DNA from 3 places in the Oceanihabitans sp. IOP_32 genome. Region 1 is predicted to be linked to each of the others. Evidence: riboswitches for the same ligand, from Rfam matches in the RefSeq annotation. Region 1 holds a riboswitch; each other region holds the start of a gene.
What was found. A riboswitch is a leader RNA that binds a small molecule or an ion and turns the genes downstream of it on or off. The one in region 1 is predicted to bind S-adenosylmethionine.
Positions count from the first base shown of each region.

Region 2: another riboswitch for S-adenosylmethionine. It lies ahead of FEZ18_RS03795 (hypothetical protein); the one in region 1 lies ahead of FEZ18_RS10000 (homocysteine S-methyltransferase family protein).
Region 3: another riboswitch for S-adenosylmethionine. It lies ahead of FEZ18_RS00335 (hypothetical protein); the one in region 1 lies ahead of FEZ18_RS10000 (homocysteine S-methyltransferase family protein).

Region 1 is NZ_CP040813.1:2,403,693-2,410,920, forward strand. It holds gene FEZ18_RS09980 (sulfate adenylyltransferase subunit 1) at 1-451, shown strand, start outside; gene FEZ18_RS09985 (NAD(P)/FAD-dependent oxidoreductase) at 1,199-2,254, shown strand; gene epsC (serine O-acetyltransferase EpsC) at 2,306-3,022, shown strand; gene cysM (cysteine synthase CysM) at 3,009-3,899, shown strand; SAM riboswitch class I at 4,033-4,141, shown strand; gene FEZ18_RS10000 (homocysteine S-methyltransferase family protein) at 4,192-5,205, shown strand; gene metH (methionine synthase) at 5,221-7,228, shown strand, end outside.
Region 2 is NZ_CP040813.1:906,070-913,297, forward strand. It holds gene FEZ18_RS03790 (hypothetical protein) at 1-359, opposite strand, end outside; gene FEZ18_RS03795 (hypothetical protein) at 499-873, opposite strand; SAM-I-IV-variant riboswitch at 914-1,016, opposite strand; partial or broken gene dnaE (DNA polymerase III subunit alpha) at 1,096-5,482, opposite strand; gene FEZ18_RS03805 (30S ribosomal protein S16) at 6,016-6,516, shown strand; gene rimM (ribosome maturation factor RimM) at 6,665-7,189, shown strand; gene FEZ18_RS03815 (DUF2383 domain-containing protein) at 7,201-7,228, opposite strand, start outside.
Region 3 is NZ_CP040813.1:66,801-74,028, forward strand. It holds gene FEZ18_RS00315 (DUF2207 domain-containing protein) at 19-1,716, opposite strand; gene FEZ18_RS00320 (LemA family protein) at 1,753-2,307, opposite strand; gene FEZ18_RS00325 (M14 family metallopeptidase) at 2,555-4,306, shown strand; gene FEZ18_RS00330 (hypothetical protein) at 4,664-4,927, opposite strand; gene FEZ18_RS00335 (hypothetical protein) at 4,967-5,449, opposite strand; SAM-I-IV-variant riboswitch at 5,505-5,597, opposite strand; gene FEZ18_RS00340 (Dps family protein) at 5,764-6,231, shown strand; gene FEZ18_RS00345 (NADPH-dependent FMN reductase) at 6,914-7,228, shown strand, end outside.

The sequences.
Region 1 (7,228 bases):
TAAGATTGCAGATATTTATTTCTATAACGAGAAATACGAAACAGCATCAAGGCGTTCTTCTGTTACTATTACTCTAGAAGACGATATTAACGTAAGTCGTGGGGATATGATTGTTAAAGAAAGCGATTTACCAACTGTAGAAAAGCAGTTTACGGCTAATGTATGTTGGATGGATTCCAACCAGCTTACAGCAGGCAAAAAATATATTATTCAACACGGTATAAATAAGGTTTTAGCTAAGGTTGACAAGATTCATCATAAAATTAACCCTGATTATTCTGGTATAGAAACTAATGTTTCTGGTTTAGAGGTTAACGATATTGCATCGGTAAGTTTTAAACTAAATAAACCTATTTTTTACGACAAGTTTAAAGATCATCGCACAAATGGTTCGTTTATCATCATCGATTCTCAAACCAACAATACCGTGGGTGTAGGCTTTATTCAATAAAACCCAGAGTTTAAAAAAACGACGCTTTAATCTTAAGTGTATTACAAGCTTATTGATTAATAAAAAGCACTTTTTAATTGCATAATTCTAGCGACTTAATTAATGTTTTGTATTTTGTAATCATTAATCTCATGTCTAAGTAGGATATTTGCGTTAAAAAAAGGTAAAGTATGTTAACTATAAAAAGGTTAGGTTAAGTACTCGTAATTTGCACATAAGGAGAAAACCAAGAAGTTTAAAGGGTTGGTTATGAGGTTGTTATTTTGATGCGTGTCATAATTTTAAATTTATATTTGTTGTAACTAATTAAGGGGTTATCATGTTGGTCTCGATCTTGTCTATCCTCAATACAGTAGTTCGGAAATTAGCAATCCGTTATTTTTTATAACAATTGCGTTGCAAATCTTTTCATAAGAAACTTTATCTTTGCTAGCTAAAAGGAGGAGAAGTTGTGGAGCTAATGTAGTGGATTGTAATGATTTGCCTTTAAAAAAAAATGTTGTAAATATTGTAAAATAGTAATATTCCTTTTTTACGATCATTTTAAGTTTTAAAAACGACAAGACAGCATAAGACACTGCAACATGAGTACAACGCTAACAAAAAACGATACGATTCAAGGTTTTTAAATACCAGTGGTAGAGCTAGGATTTAAATAAACACATTAAAAAAATATAGGAGATTTTTATAACAGTACAAGTACTTTATAAGGTCGCCAAAGAATAAATTGCAAAATAGAAGTTTAAAATGATTAAAACAGATATACTTATTATTGGAGCTGGGCCAACAGGACTCTTTACAGTCTTTGAAGCGGGATTATTAAAATTAAAATGTCATTTAATTGATGCTTTACCACAACCAGGTGGACAATGTTCAGAAATTTACCCCAAAAAACCGATTTATGATATTCCGGGCTTTCCAGAAATATTAGCAGGCGACTTAACTAAGAATTTATTAGAGCAAGGTAAACAATTTGAACCTGGCTTTACTTTAGGAGAGCGTGCAGAAACCATAGAAAAGTTAGACGATGGTACTTTTGTTGTCACTACGAATAAAGGTACAAAACATCACGCCCCTGTGGTGGCCATTGCTGGAGGATTGGGTTCTTTCGAGCCTAGAAAACCTCAAATTGATCGGATTAGCGATTTTGAAGATAAAGGCATAGAGTATTTTATTAAAAATCCAGAGATATACAGCGGTAAAAAAGTGGTGGTATCTGGTGGGGGAGATTCTGCTTTAGATTGGAGTATATTTCTAGCAGACATTGCATCTCAAGTAACCTTAATTCATAGAAGACATGAGTTTAGAGGCGCTTTAGACTCCGTAGAAAAAGTAAGAGAGTTAAAACTTTTAGGAAAAATAAATTTAATCACGCCTGCCGAGGTTACTAAACTGCATGGCACCGATAAATTGGAGGCCGTAACCGTTTTAAAAGAAGGGGTTGAACAAAAACTTGAAACCGATCATTTTATACCATTATTCGGACTTTCGCCAAAACTCGGCCCAATTGCAAACTGGGGACTAGAAATTGAGAAAAATGCCATTAAAGTAGATAATTCTCTCAATTACCAAACCAACATTCCTGGTATTTTTGCTATTGGAGACGTGAATACCTATCCCGAAAAATTAAAACTTATTCTTTGCGGTTTTCACGAGGCTACTTTAATGTGTCAGGCAGCTTACAGAATTATTAACCCAGGTAAAAGATACGTTTTAAAATATACAACAGTAAGCGGCATTGATGGTTTTGATGGTACCAGAAAAGAAGCGCCAAAGGCTGTAGTAAGATCTATTGAAGCATAAGAAAGTTGTATGAGTTTATTTGGAAAACCATTTAAATGCTTCAATCTTAAATTGAAGGATACGGTAGAAGATTTTACAAAAAAACTATTTTATGCCCTTTTTGATGATGAAGATGAGAAGGAGTGGCAAATGCTAAAAAGCACATTTTTAGAGATAGGGAAGCAGGTTTGTAAAAAAGACAGAGTTCTAACTTGGGAGGCCTTCTATAAAACACTACCAGAAGTAAGACGAAAGTTAGATTTAGATGCCATAGCCATAAATAAAAACGATCCAGCATCAAAATGTTTAGAAGAGGTGTATTTAGCCTACCCAGGGTTTCACGCTATAGCTATTTATAGAATAAGCCATGAGTTGTATAAGCTAGATATGCCCATAATTCCTAGAATGATGAGTGAATACGCTCACAATCTTACCGGTATCGATATTCATCCTGGTGCGACTATTGGCGAATCGTTCTTTATAGATCATGGTACTGGCATTGTTATAGGAGAAACCTCTGTGATTAAAAAACACGTCAAGATTTTTCAAGGGGTAACCTTAGGCGGTTTGCAAGTAAACAAAAGCATGGCGTCTACCAAACGACATCCTACCATTGAAGATCATGTAACCATTTACGCCAATGCCACGATTTTAGGAGGCGACATCGTAATTGGAGCTCATAGCACCATAGGAGCGAATGTATGGATTTCAGAGTCGGTGCCAGAACACTCGCTAGTGACTTATAAAACAGAAATTAAAATTAGACCAAAAAATAATGGAGTACGGTAAATCAATATTAGACCAAATAGGAAACACGCCATTAATAGAAGCAACGCATATTATTTCAAACAAAAAAGTAAGGCTGTTTTTAAAACTTGAAGGTAAAAACCCAGGTGGAAGCCTAAAAGACCGAGCCGCTTTTAATATGATAAATGAAGCCATGAAAAGAGGCGACATTAAAAAAGGTGATACTTTAGTGGAAGCCACTAGTGGTAACACGGGAATTGCGCTTGCCTTTATAGCACAACTTTTAGGTTTGAATATGGTTTTGATCATGCCAGAAAACTCTACGGTTGAACGCGTAAAAACCATGCGTGCTTATGGTGCTCAGGTTATTTTAACACCTGCCAATATTGGGATTGAGGGTTCAAGAGACCTCGCCTTTAAACTTAGAGACGAGAAAGGATATACGCTACTAAATCAGTTTGAAAATGACGACAATTGGAAAGCGCATTACAAAACCACTGGTCCAGAAATCTGGAAAGATACCGAAGCACAAGTAACCCATTTTGTAGCAACTATGGGCACCACAGGAACCATAACAGGAGTTTCTAAATTCTTAAAAGAGAAAAACCCGAACATTCAAATTATTGGTGCACAGCCAGCCGACGGGTCAAGTATTCCAGGCATTAGAAAATGGTCACCAGAATATGTACCTAAGTTTTTTGATAGCAGTAGAGTGGATCGAGTGATTGAGGTTAATGAAACTCAGGCTAGAGCCATGACGCAGCGGCTAGCAAAAGAAGAAGGCGTTTTTGCCGGAATGAGTAGTGGAGGCTCGGTGTTTAGCGCCCTACAAGTCGCAGAATCCCTTAAAGAAGGTGTAGTTGTGGCCATTATTTGCGATATAGGAGATCGCTATTTATCTTCTACTTTATTCGATTAAAGATTTTTTGATTTTTATTGTGAAAACAAAAATATAGTTGCTATTTTTGGCAACTAGTTCATAAACGTTTTATATCAATTTATATTTATAGTGTTTTGTAAATAAGCGTATTATAAATTTAATTTGATGTTAATAGTTATCAAGAAAGGTTGAGGGATTAGACCCAACGAAGCCTTGGCAACCCTTTATTTTTAAAGAAGGTGCTACATTCTACTAATATTTTTATATTAGAAAGATAACGAAAAGTTTTTCCTTTGCTTTTCTTGATGACATACAGATATATACAATCAAAATGTCAAAAATACAACAAGCCTTAAAAGATAGAATTTTAGTATTAGATGGTGCCATGGGTACGATGTTGCAGGCCTATAAATTTTCAGAAGACGATTTTAGAGGCGACCGCTTTAAAGATTATCCCACCCCATTACAAGGCAATAACGATTTGCTATCTATTACCCAGCCAGAGGCCATAAAAACCATACATGCAAAGTATTTTGAAGCCGGTGCAGATATTGTTGAAACCAACACCTTTTCAAGCACAACCATTGCTATGGCCGACTACCAAATGGAAGATTTGGTGTACGAGCTCAATTTTCAATCGGCTAAATTAGCCAAAGAGGTCGCCGAGGTTTTCACCGCTAAAGAACCGCACAAACCACGTTTTGTGGCGGGTGCCATTGGACCAACAAACCGAACCGCAAGTATGTCTCCAGATGTTAACGATCCGGGTTATAGAGCGGTGACCTTCGATGAACTCCGTGTCGCCTATAAACAACAAGTGGAAGCCTTAATGGATGGAGGTGTAGATATACTTTTAGTTGAAACCGTGTTCGATACCTTAAACGCAAAAGCAGCATTATTTGCTATTGAAGAAGTTAAAGAAGCTCGAAACATCGATATTCCAATTATGCTAAGTGGTACAATAACCGATGCTTCTGGAAGAACACTATCAGGACAAACCGCCGAGGCATTTTTAATTTCGGTGTCCCATATTCCATTATTATCTATCGGTTTTAATTGTGCCTTAGGCGCTAATCTACTACAGCCCCATTTAGAAGCCATTGTGAATAAAACAGACTTTGCCATATCGGCGCATCCCAATGCAGGTTTACCCAATGCCTTTGGAGAATACGACGAATCTCCAGAAGAAATGGGGGAGCAGATTGAGGTCTATTTACAAAAAAATCTAATTAACATTATTGGAGGCTGTTGTGGTACAACACCAGAGCACATAAGGGTGATCACAAATATTGCAGCAAAATATAAACCACGTTGTTATGCAGGAAGCGTTTCGGCATCACATTAAAATTGTTGAGTGAAGATGAAAGTAAAACAAACTAAATACATGCGGTTGTCTGGTTTAGAACCTTTGGTTTTAAACGAAAATAGCAATTTTATAAATGTAGGTGAGCGCACTAATGTTGCTGGGTCTCGTAAGTTTTTAAGATTGATAAAAGAAGAGAATTATGACGAAGCTTTAGATATTGCACGACATCAGGTTGATGGGGGTGCTCAGATTTTAGATGTTAATTTTGATGATGGTTTGATTGATGGCAAAGAAGCCATGATACGGTTCTTAAACCTCATTGCAGCCGAGCCAGATATTTGTAAAGTGCCCATAATGATCGATAGCTCAAAATGGGAGATTATAGAAGCTGGACTTCAAGTGGTGCAAGGTAAATGCGTTGTTAATTCCATTTCTCTAAAAGAAGGTGAAGCGAATTTTATTTGGGAAGCCAAGCAAATTAAACGTTATGGTGCTGCAGTAATTGTAATGGCTTTTGATGAAGTAGGGCAAGCCGATACTTACGAGCGCCGTATAGAAATAGCCAAACGGTCTTATGATATTTTAGTAGATAAAGTGGGTTTTCCTTCTGAAGATATTATTTTCGATTTAAATATATTTCCTGTAGCCACAGGGATGGAAGAACATCGTAGAAATGCCATAGATTTTATTGAAGCCACACGCTGGGTACGTGAAAACTTACCAAATGTAAGTGTAAGTGGAGGCGTGAGTAATGTGTCGTTTTCTTTTAGAGGAAATAATGGCGTTCGCGAAGCCATGCACTCTGTGTTTTTATATCATGCCATACAGGCGGGCATGAATATAGGTATTGTTAACCCTGCACTTTTAGAGGTTTATGACGATATTCCAAAAGACTTGCTAGAACATGTTGAAGACGTTATTTTAGATCGCAGAGACGATGCTACCGAGCGGCTTTTAGATTTTGCCGAAACCGTAAAGGGATCTAAAAAAGAAGCTGGAGCCGATTTGTCTTGGCGAGAAAACCCTTTACAAGACAGAATTACTCACGCCTTAGTAAAAGGTATAGATTCTTATATTGTTGAAGATGTTGAGCAAGCTCGACAGGAAGCCAATTCGCCAATAGATGTTATTGAAGGACATTTAATGACGGGTATGAATGTCGTTGGCGATTTATTTGGAGCTGGTAAAATGTTTTTACCTCAAGTTGTAAAATCTGCAAGGGTTATGAAAAAAGCCGTAGGCTATCTCAACCCCTTTATTGAAGCAGCAAAAACCGATAAACAAGAACCGGTTGGTAAGATACTTATGGCCACTGTAAAAGGCGATGTTCACGATATTGGTAAAAATATTGTAAGCGTTGTTTTAGCTTGTAATAATTACGAAATTGTGGATTTAGGTGTCATGGTGCCGCCAGAAAAAATTATTGAAACGGCAATAAGAGAACGTGTAGACGCTATTGGTTTGTCTGGCTTAATTACACCATCATTAGATGAAATGGTATATTTAGCCAAAGAAATGCAACGCAACAATCTTGAATTACCTTTGCTTATAGGGGGAGCAACCACATCAAAAGCACATACTGCAGTTAAGATTGACACCCAATACAACAACGCAGTGGTTCATGTAAACGACGCCTCACGTGCCGTAACCGTTGTTGGCGATTTGTTGAATAAAAAATCTTCTCAAGACTATGTTGCAAAGTTAAAAAAAGATTATGATGAGTTTCGAACAAAGTTCTTAAAACGGGGTAAAGAAAAATCATATATTTCTATTGAAGAAGCCAGAAAAAGAAAATATAAAATTGATTGGAATGCTACCGAAATTGTAAAACCAAATACCTTAGGTATTCAGGTGTTAGAGCAATTAAGCCTAAAAGAGTTGTTGCCTTTTATAGATTGGAGTCCGTTTTTTAGAAGCTGGGATTTACACGGGAAATTCCCCGACATTTTAACCGATAAGGTGGTTGGCGAGCAAGCTACAATTATGTACGAAGAAGCACAGCGCATGATTAAAGTTATTATTGCAAAACAATTGTTTAAACCTAAAGCAATTTTTGGCTTGT
Region 2 (7,228 bases), 1.5 Mb from region 1:
GTTTCTTCCAACATTACAATTTCATTATGAAACACCATAACAGTCCTATTCTGCTCTAAAGCTTTCAATAATTTTTTAGCTAATAACAAAACATGTTCTTTAAAATCCTTTTCACTTAAAGGAAATTTAGGATAATTAATAAACTCTAACATCACACTAGGTTCAACTTGTCCGCTCAATACAATATCACAATTAGAAATAGCAGCACTTAAATAAACATTTTTTATCTGTATTAACTGTTCCTGTTCTTGCTGCAAGGCTTTAATAACATCTTGCTTGGTAAGCAAATTTTGGGTGTAGCCTTTTTGTAAACCAATTACAAAACTTGCTGTAAACTTTTGTGATATTGTACTTGTCATGATTTTTAATTTTTACTCTATTCCTACATTTCAATTCAATGCTTTAACAAAGCCTCAAGTAAAATGGTATCTAAATCAGTTTTAAACTTGAATAAATAAGCTTTCACCTATTTTTATTTGTAAGACATTAATATCAATTTTAATTTTCTAGCCAATATTTAAGTGAATTTAAATGTCTTTTTATCATAATCAAATTACGGTTATCTGTTTTTTTTAAATATTCCTCTCCTATTCCTTTAATTTTTTTATCATCAGGATATTCTGTAATAATCTCATATAAATTTGCTATTACTTTCCTGTCTATTTCCTGTTCTAATTGTTCCACAGATTTATTTTTGACTTGAATGTTCATAGCATCCATGCATTTCATAACTGTTTTATAATCAGAATCTTCATTTAAAGTTATATTGTCTCTGATTGTTATTCTATGGGATTTTAAGTTTTGAGTTTTTACTACTGAAAAGTTTTTCTTTGACTTTAATTTAAATTGACTAAATAACTTTTTTAAATACATAATTATTATTTTAAAGTTACATCAATAAACTAAGAAGGGAAGTTGCTCTTTATTTTGACAGACTGTCCACATCTTTTGACCACCGCGGACTCGCGTCTCGGTTGGTTTTTGAGCGTTTAAAACTCAAAATCTTGATGTATTTTAAGTAAAAATAAGAAAAAAAAGCTTAATACAAAAGTTAGAAGCTTATTGTTTTGAGATTTATGCCTACACAGGAATTAGTTAATTCAACCTAAACTTCACATCCTGCAACTCCAACTCATCCAAGAGTTCTTGACACACCCTAACTTTCTGCTTTCTACTTGGCATAGCCAACTTTATTTTTTCATTGATATCATAAATCAAAAAATTCAGCATTTGGTTTCCGGGGTGCATACTAATCAGCTCGCTTAAAGCTTTTATTTTCTGTTCGCTTAAATCTTTAATATCGACCTGTATAGATAGTTTTTTGGCATAATTCTCCATGACATCATGCAACAACTGGAAATTATTAAACTGTAATCTTGGATCGCTTTTCTTTCCAGTGTCTTTATTTACCCAGCCTTCGCGAACAAAAGTTTTTACAAACACGAAATTATTCTTCATTAAAAAATGACGAAACTTTAAATACTCTTCGCCAAAAATCCTGAATTCAAAACTATCGGTATAATCTTCAATGGTAAATAATGCCCAACCTTTACCCTGTTTACTTACACGGTGTTGCACATCGGTTACTACGCCAGCGAAAACAATTTCACGATTAACATAAGGTTCTAAAGTATTAAACATAGCCACGTTACCATTAGTAAATGTTTTTATTTCAGTTTTAAAATCGTCTAAAGGATGCCCAGAAATATAAACGCCAACCACTTCACGCTCTTTACTTAATTTTTCCATAGTGCCCCACTCCTCACATGGCGGGACTTCGGGTTCGGCAATTTGTACTTCACTAGACTCACCAAATAAACTTACCTGCGCCGAGTTTTCGTTTTCTTGGTGCTTTTGTCCGTACTTTATGGCTTTCTCTAAAAAGGTAATGCCATCGCCATCATCATGAAAATATTGCGCACGGTGTGTATTAGCCAAACCATCAAAACCACCTGCTAAGGCCAAGTTTTCAAAGGCTCTCTTATTGGCAGCACGCAAATCGATGCGTTTGGCCAAATCGAAAATAGATTTATAATGGCCATCTTTTCTATTATTTACAATAGTCATTACCGCACCATGGCCTACGCCTTTTATAGCTCCCATGCCAAAACGAACGGCGTTATCTTGATTTACCGAAAACTTATAATAACTCTCGTTAACATCTGGGCCAAGCACGTCTAATCGCATACGCTTACACTCTTCCATAAAGAAAGTAACTTGCTTAATATCGTTCATATTATTAGATAGAACGGCTGCCATATATTCTGCAGGGTAGTGTGCTTTTAAATAAGCCGTTTGGTAGGCAATCCAAGCATAACAGGTAGAGTGCGATTTATTAAAGGCGTAACTCGCAAAGGCTTCCCAATCTTTCCAAACTTTTTCTAAAATTTTGGCATCGTGTCCATTTGCACTGGCTTGTTCTATAAACTTGGGTTTCATTTTATCGAGCACGGCGATTTGCTTTTTACCCATAGCTTTACGCAAAACATCGGCTTCACCTTTTGTGAAATCTGCTAGTTTTTGAGAGAGCAACATCACCTGCTCTTGATATACCGTAATCCCGTAAGTTTCTTTAAGGTATTCTTCCATCGCTGGCAAATCGTACTCAATGGTTTCATCGCCATGCTTTCGGCGAACAAAACTTGGTATATATTCCATTGGCCCCGGACGATACAAAGCATTCATGGCAATTAAGTCTTCAAAAACAGTAGGTTTTAAATCTTTAAGGTGTTTTTGCATGCCGGGCGATTCGTATTGAAAAACACCTACAGTTTCTCCTCTCTGGAACAATTCATAAGTCTTTTCATCATCTAAAGGAAAGGTGTCTGGGTCGAGCACAATACCGTGCTTTGCTTTAACAATTTTTACGGTATCTTTAATTAGGGTTAATGTTTTTAATCCTAAAAAATCCATTTTTAATAAACCGGCATCTTCTACTACCGAGTTATCAAACTGGGTAACATATAAATCGGAATCTTTAGCTGTTGCTACGGGAACAAACTTGGTAATATCGTCGGGTGTAATAATCACTCCGCAGGCGTGAATACCTGTATTTCGCACCGACCCCTCTAAGGTTCTTGCTAGGTTTACCGTTTCGGCCTGTAAATCGCTACCTTCAGAAATATTTAAAAGTTCGTTTACTTTTTCTAGATCTTCAGCTCTAAATTTTTTAGCCAATTCTTTCTCGTCCACTCCAAAAATCTTACCGAGCTTAGACATGGTTGGAATTAACTTTGCAATTCTGTCGGCATCAAAAAGGGGTAGATCTAAAACTCGGGCGGTATCACGAATTGACGATTTTGCCGCCATGGTTCCATAAGTAATAATTTGAGCAACTTGATTACTCCCGTATTTATCGATTACATAATCCATCACGCGACTTCGGCCTTCATCGTCAAAATCGATATCGATATCTGGCATACTAATACGGTCTGGATTTAAGAAACGCTCAAAAAGCAAATCGTATTTAAGCGGGTCTATATTGGTAATCCATAAACAATAGGCCACCACCGAACCAGCTGCCGAGCCACGACCAGGCCCTACCGAAACATCCATATTTCGAGCTTCCCGAATAAAATCTTCTACAATTAAAAAATAACCGGGATAGCCTGTATTTTCGATAACGCTTAACTCAAAATCGAGGCGCTCTACAACCTCTTCGGAAAGCGGTTCGCCATAACGTTTTTTTGCTCCTTCAAAAGTTAAGTGCCTTAAAAAAGCATTTTCGCCCCGCTTGCCGTTATCCAATAAATCTTCTTCATGTTTAAACTGGTCAGGAATATCGAAAGCAGGCAACAACACATCACGCGCTAATTGATAAGCTTCCACTTTATCGATCACCTCTTGAACATTATAAATGGCTTCAGGAACATCTTTAAACAGTTGCTTCATGGCATCAGGAGACTTAAAGTAATACTCCTGATTTGGTAAACCATAACGATAACCACGACCACGACCAATAGGTGTCGCTTGTTTTTCACCATCTTTTACACATAGTAAAATATCGTGAGCATTGGCATCGTCTTGCTTTCTGTAATACGTATTATTTGATGCAATTATTTTTACATCATGTTTTTGGGCTAGTTTAATTAAGGTCGGGTTTACACGGTTTTCATCCTCTTGATTATGGCGCATGAGCTCCACATACAAATCGTCGCCAAAGGTTTCTTTCCACCAAAGTAAGGCCTCCTCGGCTTGATTTTCACCGATATTTAAAATTTTACTAGGCACTTCACCGTACAAGTTTCCTGTGAGTACTATAAGGTCTTCTTTATATTTTTCTATGAGTTGTTTATCGATACGCGGTACATAATAAAATCCATTTACAAAGGCATGCGACGATAATTTTGCCAAATTATGGTATCCATTTTTATTTTTTGCCAACAGTACAATTTGGTAACCATTATCTTTTCGGGTTTTGTCTAAATGATTGTCGCAAACAAAAAACTCGCAGCCTATAATGGGTTTTATTTCTTTTAATGTAGTGGTTTCGCCCTTTTCCTGGGCTTCAGCTATTTTTGCTTTTACACTGCTATTATGTCTATTTACCGCATTTAGAAAATGGAAAGCCCCCATCATGTTCGCATGATCTGTTAGGGCGACTGCTGGCATGTTGTATTCGGCTGCTGCCGCAACAATATCTGCCACTCCCATGGTAGATTGCAAAACCGAGAATTGTGAATGATTATGTAGATGTGCAAAATCGACATCGGCTAAATTGGATATATTTTCTTTAATTTCTGCCGAAGATATATCGCTAGCTTGAGCCTTTTGTAATCGTTTATTAATTCGAGCACTTTCCTTTTTTAAATTAATGTGCTTTAAACCAATAAGCTGAATGGTTTGCGGATTAGCCTCTGTAAATTTTTTAAAATAATCGGGGGTCAACATCGAGCTCCTCCTTGGTATATTCACCTAAGCGAATTAATTCTAAAAAACAACGCGTTGTGGCCTCGACATCGGCTGTGGCGTTATGTGCTTCAGCAAAAGGTTCGTTAAACAAAAACTCATGCAACTCGGTTAAAGTGGGCAGTTTAAATTTACCATAGCGCCCTCCTGGAATCTGGCATAAGTTTGCTGTGTGTTCTGTACAGGTATCTAAAACTGGAAGTTCTTGCAAGGGGTTGGCGACAGCGCCACGAACAAATTCAGCACCCATAATATTAAGGTCGAACTTTACATTTTGCCCCACCACAAATTTAGTTTTACCCAGTGCTTCATTAAATTTCTCTAAAACTTCGGCCAAAGGCACCCCTTGCTCCATAGCCAATTCGGTAGAGATACCGTGAATTTTCTCGGCATCATAAGGAATATTAAACCCCTCTGGTTGCACCAAATAATCTTGACTATCTATACAATTTCCCATGGCATCATGCAGTTGCCATGCAATTTGGATACACCTAGGCCAATTATCGGTATCTGTAATAGGTGCGTCCCATCGCTTTGGTAATCCTGTAGTTTCCGTGTCGAAAATTAAGTACATAAAAGTAGTTGTTAGTCGCCTTAAAAGCCGTAAAGTTTTTAAACGTGTAAAAATACATAGAAATTATACTTTTATAAAATGAAGACTGCAAGAGTTGTAAACAAAAAAGAAAGAACACTAAAGCGCAGCCTACTTTGGTTGGAAATTTAAAAAAACTTGTATGGTAAAAACCCTTAACCATATCTAAACCTACCCTTTTAAAGCATTATAACACAAATGTCCGATCAAAGATATTATGAAACTGTCAACGCCTTTAAAATATAGAACTTTACACATTTTTTTAAATGTTACCTTGTTTATTTTAAACCATTGTTAAGATTTAAAGGAGATATTTTGCTAATTGAAGCACTTCTGCTTATCCCTTAGTTAGAATCAAGTCTTTGTACTTGATTCTAAAAGCGAAGCGGTCTTAAGCCTCTTATAAGACATTGATGATAATATTCTTTAAAATAAAATCCTTAAAAATAAAAAAATATAGTATATTTGCGCCCTCATTAATAACAGAGGTCGAGAACCTCAAATAATTAATAATTATGCCAGTAAAAATTAGATTACAAAGACACGGTAAAAAAGGAAAACCTTATTACTGGATCGTAGCAGCAGATTCGCGCGCGAAGAGAGATGGTAAATACCTAGAAAAATTAGGTGCTTACAACCCGAACACAAACCCAGCAACAGTTGAATTAGATGTTGATGGTGCTGTAAAATGGTTACAGAATGGTGCACAACCAACTGATACAGCCAAAAACCTATTATCTTACAAAGGTGCTTTACTAAAAAATCACTTAGTAGGTGGTGTTAGAAAAGGAGCCTTAACTGAAGAGCAAGCAGAAGCAAAATTTGCGGCTTGGTTGGAAGAAAAAGAAGGTAAAGTACAGGCTAAAGCTGAAGGATTATCTGAAGCTCAAGCTAAAGCTAAAGCTGAAGCATTAGCTGCTGAAAAAGCAGTAAACGAAGCAAGAATAGCTGCGGCTGCTCCTGCGGTTGAAGAAACTGCTCCTGAAGCTGAAGCGCCTAAAAAAGAAGAAGAATAAAACGTTTATTTTTTATACTTTTAAACTCCGATACCTGCTATCGGAGTTTTTTGTTCAAAATAGTTTTGTGCGATAACTTAAAGTGTGAATTCTTAAATGATTAATAGACCGATTTCTGTGTTTGCTGAAATTGAAAAAATACCTTTTTATGACTAAGGAAGACTGTTTTTATCTCGGAAAAATTGTAAAAAAATACAGTTTTAAAGGTGAAGTATTGGCAAAATTAGATACAGACCAACCAGAGATTTACGAAAATTTAGATGCTGTATTCTTAGAACTAAGAAATAATTTAGTCCCTTTTTTTGTTGAAAGCTCACAACTACATAAATCTACTTTATTGCGCCTTAAATTTGAGGATGTAGAAACCGAGGCAGATGCCGATGCCATAATGAAAAGTAATTTATATTTACCGCTTAACTTACTTCCAAAACTTGAAGGCAATAAATTTTATTTTCACGAAGTTATTGGCTTTACCATAGAGGACAAAAATTTTGGTGAAGTAGGCCTCATAAAAAGCATTAACGATTCTACCTTACAAGCTTTATTTGTGGTCGATCGCCATGGCACCGAAATATTAATCCCCATGAATGATGAATTTATTTTAAACGTAGATAGAGAGAATAAAACTATTTTAGTAGAAACACCCGAAGGTTTAATTGACCTTTACCTATAAGTTAATTTATTTCAGGCTACCAATGATTTTTCTCGTTCT
Region 3 (7,228 bases), 1.1 Mb from region 1:
AAATATAGAAAGCGACAACTACCAGCCACCACCGCCTCCGCCGCCTCCGCCGCCACCAGAGAATCCACCACCGCCCGAACCGCTTCCACTGCTTGATGGTGGTGTAGCAGATTTGCTTAAGGAATTGGAGAGTGATGCATTTAAGCTATGGTTAAAGGTGGAAAAGTTGCGAACCTGACCAGCATACCAAACCGGTTGATAATTTTGGTCGATAACAGATTTGTTAATGAGACTTTGAAATTTTTCTCCCCAAACATCTTCGGCGCCCAACACGAGAGCATAAGGTAATAGTTTCTCAAAAATTTCTGGTGTTAAATCTGGTGGATTAAAGTGGGCAATCTGTTTTTCTTCGGCCGCACTCAAGTACATATTAAATCCGTCAATCATGGATTTTACCTTTAGTTTTTCAACAGCAGGTTTTCTAATTAAATATTGGTAAATCAAAAAAAACAAAGTATTTGCAACTAAAAACACAAAGAATATCAATCCGTCACGATCCCCTTGAAAGTAACTCCATGCGAAAAACACAAATAGGAAAATGTACGCGATTATGGTTACAATGGGGATGATCCAAAATTTAAAATTAAAGCCTTGATATATTAAACTATCGTGCTGTTTTTTTAATGAAGCTTTATACGCATTCACGGCGCTTTTAACTTTAGAATTGTATTTTCCATCTAAGGTTAAAATATTTGTGTCTGAAAATAATTTTGAAAAGAGCACGTGTTCTTCGTCGTTAAGCAATCCTGAATCGTCCTTTATTTTGTGGATGACAAACTTTTTGCTTTTAAACAAGCCGAAAATATAATCTTGCTTAACTTCTTCAATTTTAAGATAGCCTTTTACGGCCAAATTTATAATGGTACCGGTAATTAAATCCCCGTGATAGCGCATTTTGTCTAACATCCCTACAGAGGCAGGCGTCATGTTATTAGGGACTTCAAACTGCGGAAATACGGTTGGTTTTGGTGGATCGATACCAAACTTCAACCAAGTGAATCCGTAATAAAACAAGAGCGCTAAGCTTATAAATCCGCTTAAAATGAGTGCTCCAAACTTTTGAAAAAATGTTGGTGGCGGCGGTGGCGGTGGTTGGTTTACAATCCCTTTATTAAAACCTAAAGCCACCGTTAAGTTTTCTCCTGCCCTAAGATTTTCTGCGCTAAACCGAATACTATTTTCCGAGAGTATTGTTGAAGCACAGTTGCTGGCAGTACTGCCATACCTTCCAGTATAGCAAGCATTTTGAAAAATTTTCCCGCCCTCTGGTAGTGTGATTTGACATGACACTTGGTCGAAAGACAAAGACCAATCGAAACCATTAACATTCCAATAAATTTCGTCGTAAGCTTCATAGAAACGAATTGGTCCTCTCATACTATAGGTAATAATATAGTGGTGTTCGCCTTCATTTAAAAACACCTCTTTTTCTCCTACAAAAATGGTAATCGTGCCATTGCCTTGTTGGGTGTGGTATTTTGAGTTTCTACCGTCTCTTTCAACCCCTAAAACTTTAAAATCTAGGTTTACTTTGTTGCCTAAACTGTCTGTACTTACTGTGGGAATCGTGCGTGTAATGCCTCTTTTAAAGATGGTTCCGTTGGCATATATTTTTAGGTGTTCTTTAACCCTAATGGAACTTGAAGTGTCCACTTCAATATCAGAATGGAATGACAGTATCTTTTCACTTTGAGAGAGCAAAGGAAAAGATTGCATAACGAGCCATACAAGAAAAAAGAACTGCTTCAACACTTAAAATTTTACCTGTGGGTTTTCTCTTTCGGCTTCAACATCAATTTCAAAATATGCTGCTTTTTTAAAGTTGGTTATTCCAGCAATAAGGTTTGATGGAAACGAATCTATTAAAATATTATAATCGCGGGTGGTGCCATTATAATAACGTCTTGATTTTTCAATATCAGATTCTATATCAGACAATTCGTTTTGCAAGCTTAAAAAATTCTCGTTTGCTTTTAGTTCAGGATATTGCTCAGCTACAGCATATAAGTTTATCAAAGCCCGGTTTAACTGATTTTCTGCGCCTTGTTGGCCTTCAACAGTTGTCGCGTTTTGTGCTTGATTTCTTGCTTTTGTGACATTCTCGAAGGTTTCCTTCTCGTGGCTCGCATAGCCTTTTACGGTTTCGACTAAGTTTGGAATTAAATTATAACGCTTTTTTAATTGCACGTCTATGCCACTCCAAGCTTCTGCTACCAGCGTGCTTAATTTTACCAATCTGTTGTACACTCCAACACCGTAAAATGCCACCAAAACTACAAGAAAAATTAATCCGTATAATACTACCATAGTAATTAATAATTTAAGTACTAAAGATATATAAAAATTAATGAAAAATGCAGCCATCAAACGTATAAAAGACATATTTAAGACCTAGAATAAGAAAATTATGGACGATACCAAATACAGAAATAACAATAAGGATAAGTCTAAACCATAAATATCTTATTTTTGACTCGCCCGGAATAAAGACTATATCATGTTAATGATTAGGTCTGTTACCCAGTACCCGATTAATCACCAATTACTATTTTACATGAAAAAATTATTTATCCTGTTTATCCTCATTTGTTCTTGTGCTGATCAAAATTCAAATACCGAAAAGAAAAAAATCGATAGAGATTTCACCACAGTTTTTGAAAAGAGCGAAGGTTTAGAAACCGCGACCTATAATCAAACCATTCAATACTATCGCGATTTGGCAGCGGCTTTTCCTGAAATTTCAATGCGAGCTATTGGCGAAACAGATTCTGGACTACCGTTGCATATTGTAACTTTAAACAGCCATAAAACGGGTGATAATTTTGAAAACCTAAGACCAAATAACAGAATCCTACTTATAAACAATGGTATTCATCCCGGCGAACCTGATGGTATTGATGCCACGATGATGTTGTACAGGGATATCGCTCAAGGAAAAATTGAAGCGCCAAAAAACACGATTTTAGTTACCATTCCTGTTTATAATATTGGAGGGAGTTTAAACCGAAATTCTACATCACGCACCAACCAAAATGGGCCAAAAGAATATGGTTTTAGAGGTAATGCCAGAAATTACGATTTAAATCGAGATTTCATAAAAGCCGACACCAAAAATGCGAGAACGTTTGCTCAAATTTTTCATTTGGTGCAACCCGATGTTTTTATAGATAACCACGTTAGTAATGGTGCAGATTATCAATACACCTTAACCCATTTATTTACGCAACACAATAAATTAGGAGGTGGTCTAGGCACCTATTTGCATACAGAAATGATGCCTGCCTTAGAACAAAAGCTTAAAACCAAATCATGGGATATTACACCTTATGTTAATGTTTTTAATAGAACGCCAGATGCTGGATTCACCCAGTTTTTAGACACAGCACAGTATTCTACAGGTTATACCGCTTTGTTTAATACCTTGGGGATGATGGTAGAAACTCATATGCTAAAACCCTACAAACAACGTGTTGAAGGCACCTATGAATTGATGAAAAGCATGATTGAAATAACAGACGAACATGGCGATAAAATCTCGCGATTAAGACAAGAACAATTTAATTTGTGGTCTGCTGGAAAAAACTATCCCTTAGCTTGGTCTGTTGACAGTGCAAACGCCGCTACCCTAAACTTTAAAGGCTACGAAGGCAAAATGATACCAAGCACACTCACTGGAGACCAACGTTTAAAATATGACAAATCTCAGCCCTTTACGAAACAAATTAAATATCAAAATCAATATAAACCCAGTACAGAAGTAAGCATTCCAAAAGCCTATGTGATTCCACAAAGCTGGCATAAGGTAATCGATTTATTAAAGCTTAATAATGTTGAATTGTCTTTATTTGAAAAAGACACGACCTTACTGGTTGAATCGTACAAAATAGATGCTTACGAAACTTTAGCATTTCCTTACGAAGGGCACTATAAGCACTACAATACCAAAGTAAAATCTACCAAAACAGAGCGCCGGTTTAGAAAAGGAGATTATTTGATAAAAACCCACCAAAAGGCGATCCGTTATCTATTAGAAACTCTAGAGCCAACTGCGCCAAACTCCTTCTTTAACTGGAATTTTTTCGACAGTATTTTACAACAAAAAGAAGGCTTTTCGCCTTATGTCTGGGAGGACAAGGCCGAACAGCTTTTAAAGGAAAACCCCAATCTTGAAGTAGAATACAATATAAAAATTAGCTACGACGAAACATTTGCTAACAACTGGTATGCGCAACTGTCTTGGCTACACAAGCAGAGTAAATATTATGAAACAGCTCATTTACAATATCCCGTTTATCGATTGAATTGAAAAGTTTTGGATGAGGAGAATGGGTTTACACCCTACTTTAAACATAAAACCACTAGTGTCCGATTAAAAATATTATAATGCTGTCCATCCTTTTAAAATTAAGAACTTTGCACGTTTTTTAAAATGTCACCTTGCTTATTTGAAATAATTATTAAGATTTAAAGGAACTATTTTGTTAATTTAAAGTACTTCTGTTTATCAGTAAGTTAGAATCAAGTCTTGGTTCTTATGTCTATTAGCGAAGCGGTCTTATGTCTTTTGTCGGACATTAATGACATAAAATATAAAAACAGCAAATAAAGAAGCGCTTTATCGGAGTAACTGGTATCGTGGCATGTTTGCTTAGCTTTATATATTTTAATACCTGTTTATCCACCATTTAAAAGTGTCTTCGGTCTGAATAGATCCAGATTTTAGTTTTTTCATCATCGTAGAAATATTGTTTTGGTCCTTGATGCTTTCCTTTGTGTAAATAGGTCCTGATTCCATCGTGTTTGCCTTTTTAGAATCTGGTTTTTGGTATGCCTTATAACGAATGTCGTCCAGCCATTGTTCTAAGTCTTTTAAACCACCTTTGCGCCCACAATAACCACAACCCCATTCGTCGTGTTTAGAACTCACCCTAATATGATGGATTGTACCCGCAGGGCATCGCGCTTTTCAAGCAAAAGGGTTATCACCAGTAAGTCTTGGGTGTAACTGCCGCTCTTCTAAAAAGTTTATTAAAAGTGTTATGTTTTGCTTGGCTTGTTCAGAAATTGCTGTTTTTTCATTTAGAATAGCATCGGTTAAATCTTCAAATTCTTTTTTAGTTAATACTGGAGTATTTTGAAATTTCGGAAAACCAATATAAGGAAGATTGGTTTCTATACGGTTTCTAGGAATAAAAAAGATATTCTCTTTAAGCGCGTCATATTTTAATTTGTATTGAGCAATAATTTTTAAGTCATCCTCAAACATGGTATAAGCGAGCAGAATGTAACCATCGTCGGTAATTCTATAATAATATTTTATTTCGGCATCAAAGATAGTTTCAATAGTTTCTATAAGATAATGGAATTCATTGCGAATTGCTTGGGTGGGCCCGAAATCTAAATCGGAATTCATTTTAACACCTTCTTGAGTTGAGTAAACAGTTTTCATAATACATAATTTTTAAAGGTTATGCATCAGGAAAAAAAACGTGTTAAACAGTTTGGGAATCATTTATTTTTGACTAAACTGTCCGTATTCTAAACCACCGTGGCTTTTGTGCTCGGTTGGTACGCTAATAACGTTCCTAATACAATTACAAAAGCTAAGCTATTCTGCAACTTAAAAACAATTTAATTTTATTCGAAAACAAGTGCTAATACAACATCACCAAAATGCCAACCCCTAAAACTGATTAAAATCATTTACTATGCCCTAAAAATCTGCTATGTTTGTTCTGTAACATAAAAACAATACATATTAATATGGAAAATTTAGTAGGACTAGACCGTAAAAAGGCGGAAAAATTAGTAGTAGATTTAAATGGTTTATTGGCAGACTACGAAATCTTTTATCAAAACTTAAGAGGATTACATTGGAATATTACAGGAAAGGAATTTTTTGAACTTCACGAAAAATTTGAAGAGTTATACAAAGATGCTTTTGAAAAAATTGACGAAATCGCAGAACGCGTTTTAACGCTAGAGGGCGAACCCTTGCATACCTACACCGATTATCTTAAGGCGACCGATATTGCCGAAGAGAAAAGTGTAACCGATGGCATACAAGGTGTTGAGGTGGTTGTAAAAAACTTCCGTACGCTTATTAAAAAAGAAAGAAATATCTTGGCTCTGGCCGCCGATGCTAATGATGAAGGTACGGTAAGCTTAATGAGTGATTATATTTCTGAAACAGAAAAAACACTTTGGATGCTTAATTCCTATTTGAGATAAAATATTTTGAGCTCTCGCGTTTTGTTAATCCCTTAACAACCGGGCTCATATTCATGTCTCTCTTATTTCAGGAAGTAGATACACACTACTTCCTGAAATTTTTTGTGACAATCCCACCAGAAAACCTATGGCTTACTTCTTCCAAAAAATAAGATTTGGGTTAAATAAGCCCAACATACCCCAATAACCATAAATCCAGTTCTAAAAACGAATGCCATGGCAAGCTACACAAATGTCAAATTATCAGATTCTTAGAAGAATTAAGAGGGTTTATATTATCAGTCAAACCGTATAACTATTTTTAAATACCATAGAAATATCTTATATTTAGTAACATAATTTTTGTGAATCTGTTTTGTGCCGTAAACCTAAAAAATCTGCGATTATCTGCGACCCGAGCGACAGCGAATTGGCGAAGTAAATCTGTGGAAAATAAATAGCAGCTCAATAGTGAATTGCCCCACTGATTTTGCTGAATAAAAATAAATATTTGTTTTTCGCTATGATATAAAAAACATCAATATATCCTAAGAATTTATGGGGTTATGACACTTTACGGACAAGCACTAATAATTGAAATCATTTTGAAATTACAGATCATCCATAACTAAAACTTGATATCCAAGAAAATGTTTATATGGATGTCGCATCTTACTATTAACAAAACAATAAATATATACATATGAAAACGTACAAAATAGCAGTTATTGTAGGCAGCCTTAGAAAGGAATCTTTCAACCTAAAAACAGCCAAAGCGTTAATGCAGCTGGCGCCAGAATCGTTAGATTTAGAACTGGTAAGCATCGCAGGCCTGCCCATGTTTAATGAAGACCTAGAAGGCAATCCACCAAAGGAGTGGGAAGTACTGCGTGAAAAAATAAGGAATGTTGATGGTTTGCTCTTTCTAACGCCAGAATACAACCGCTCGGTGCCTGGAGTTTTAAAAAATGCCATTGATGTTGGCTCACGCCCCTATGGTAAAAATTCATGGGACGGT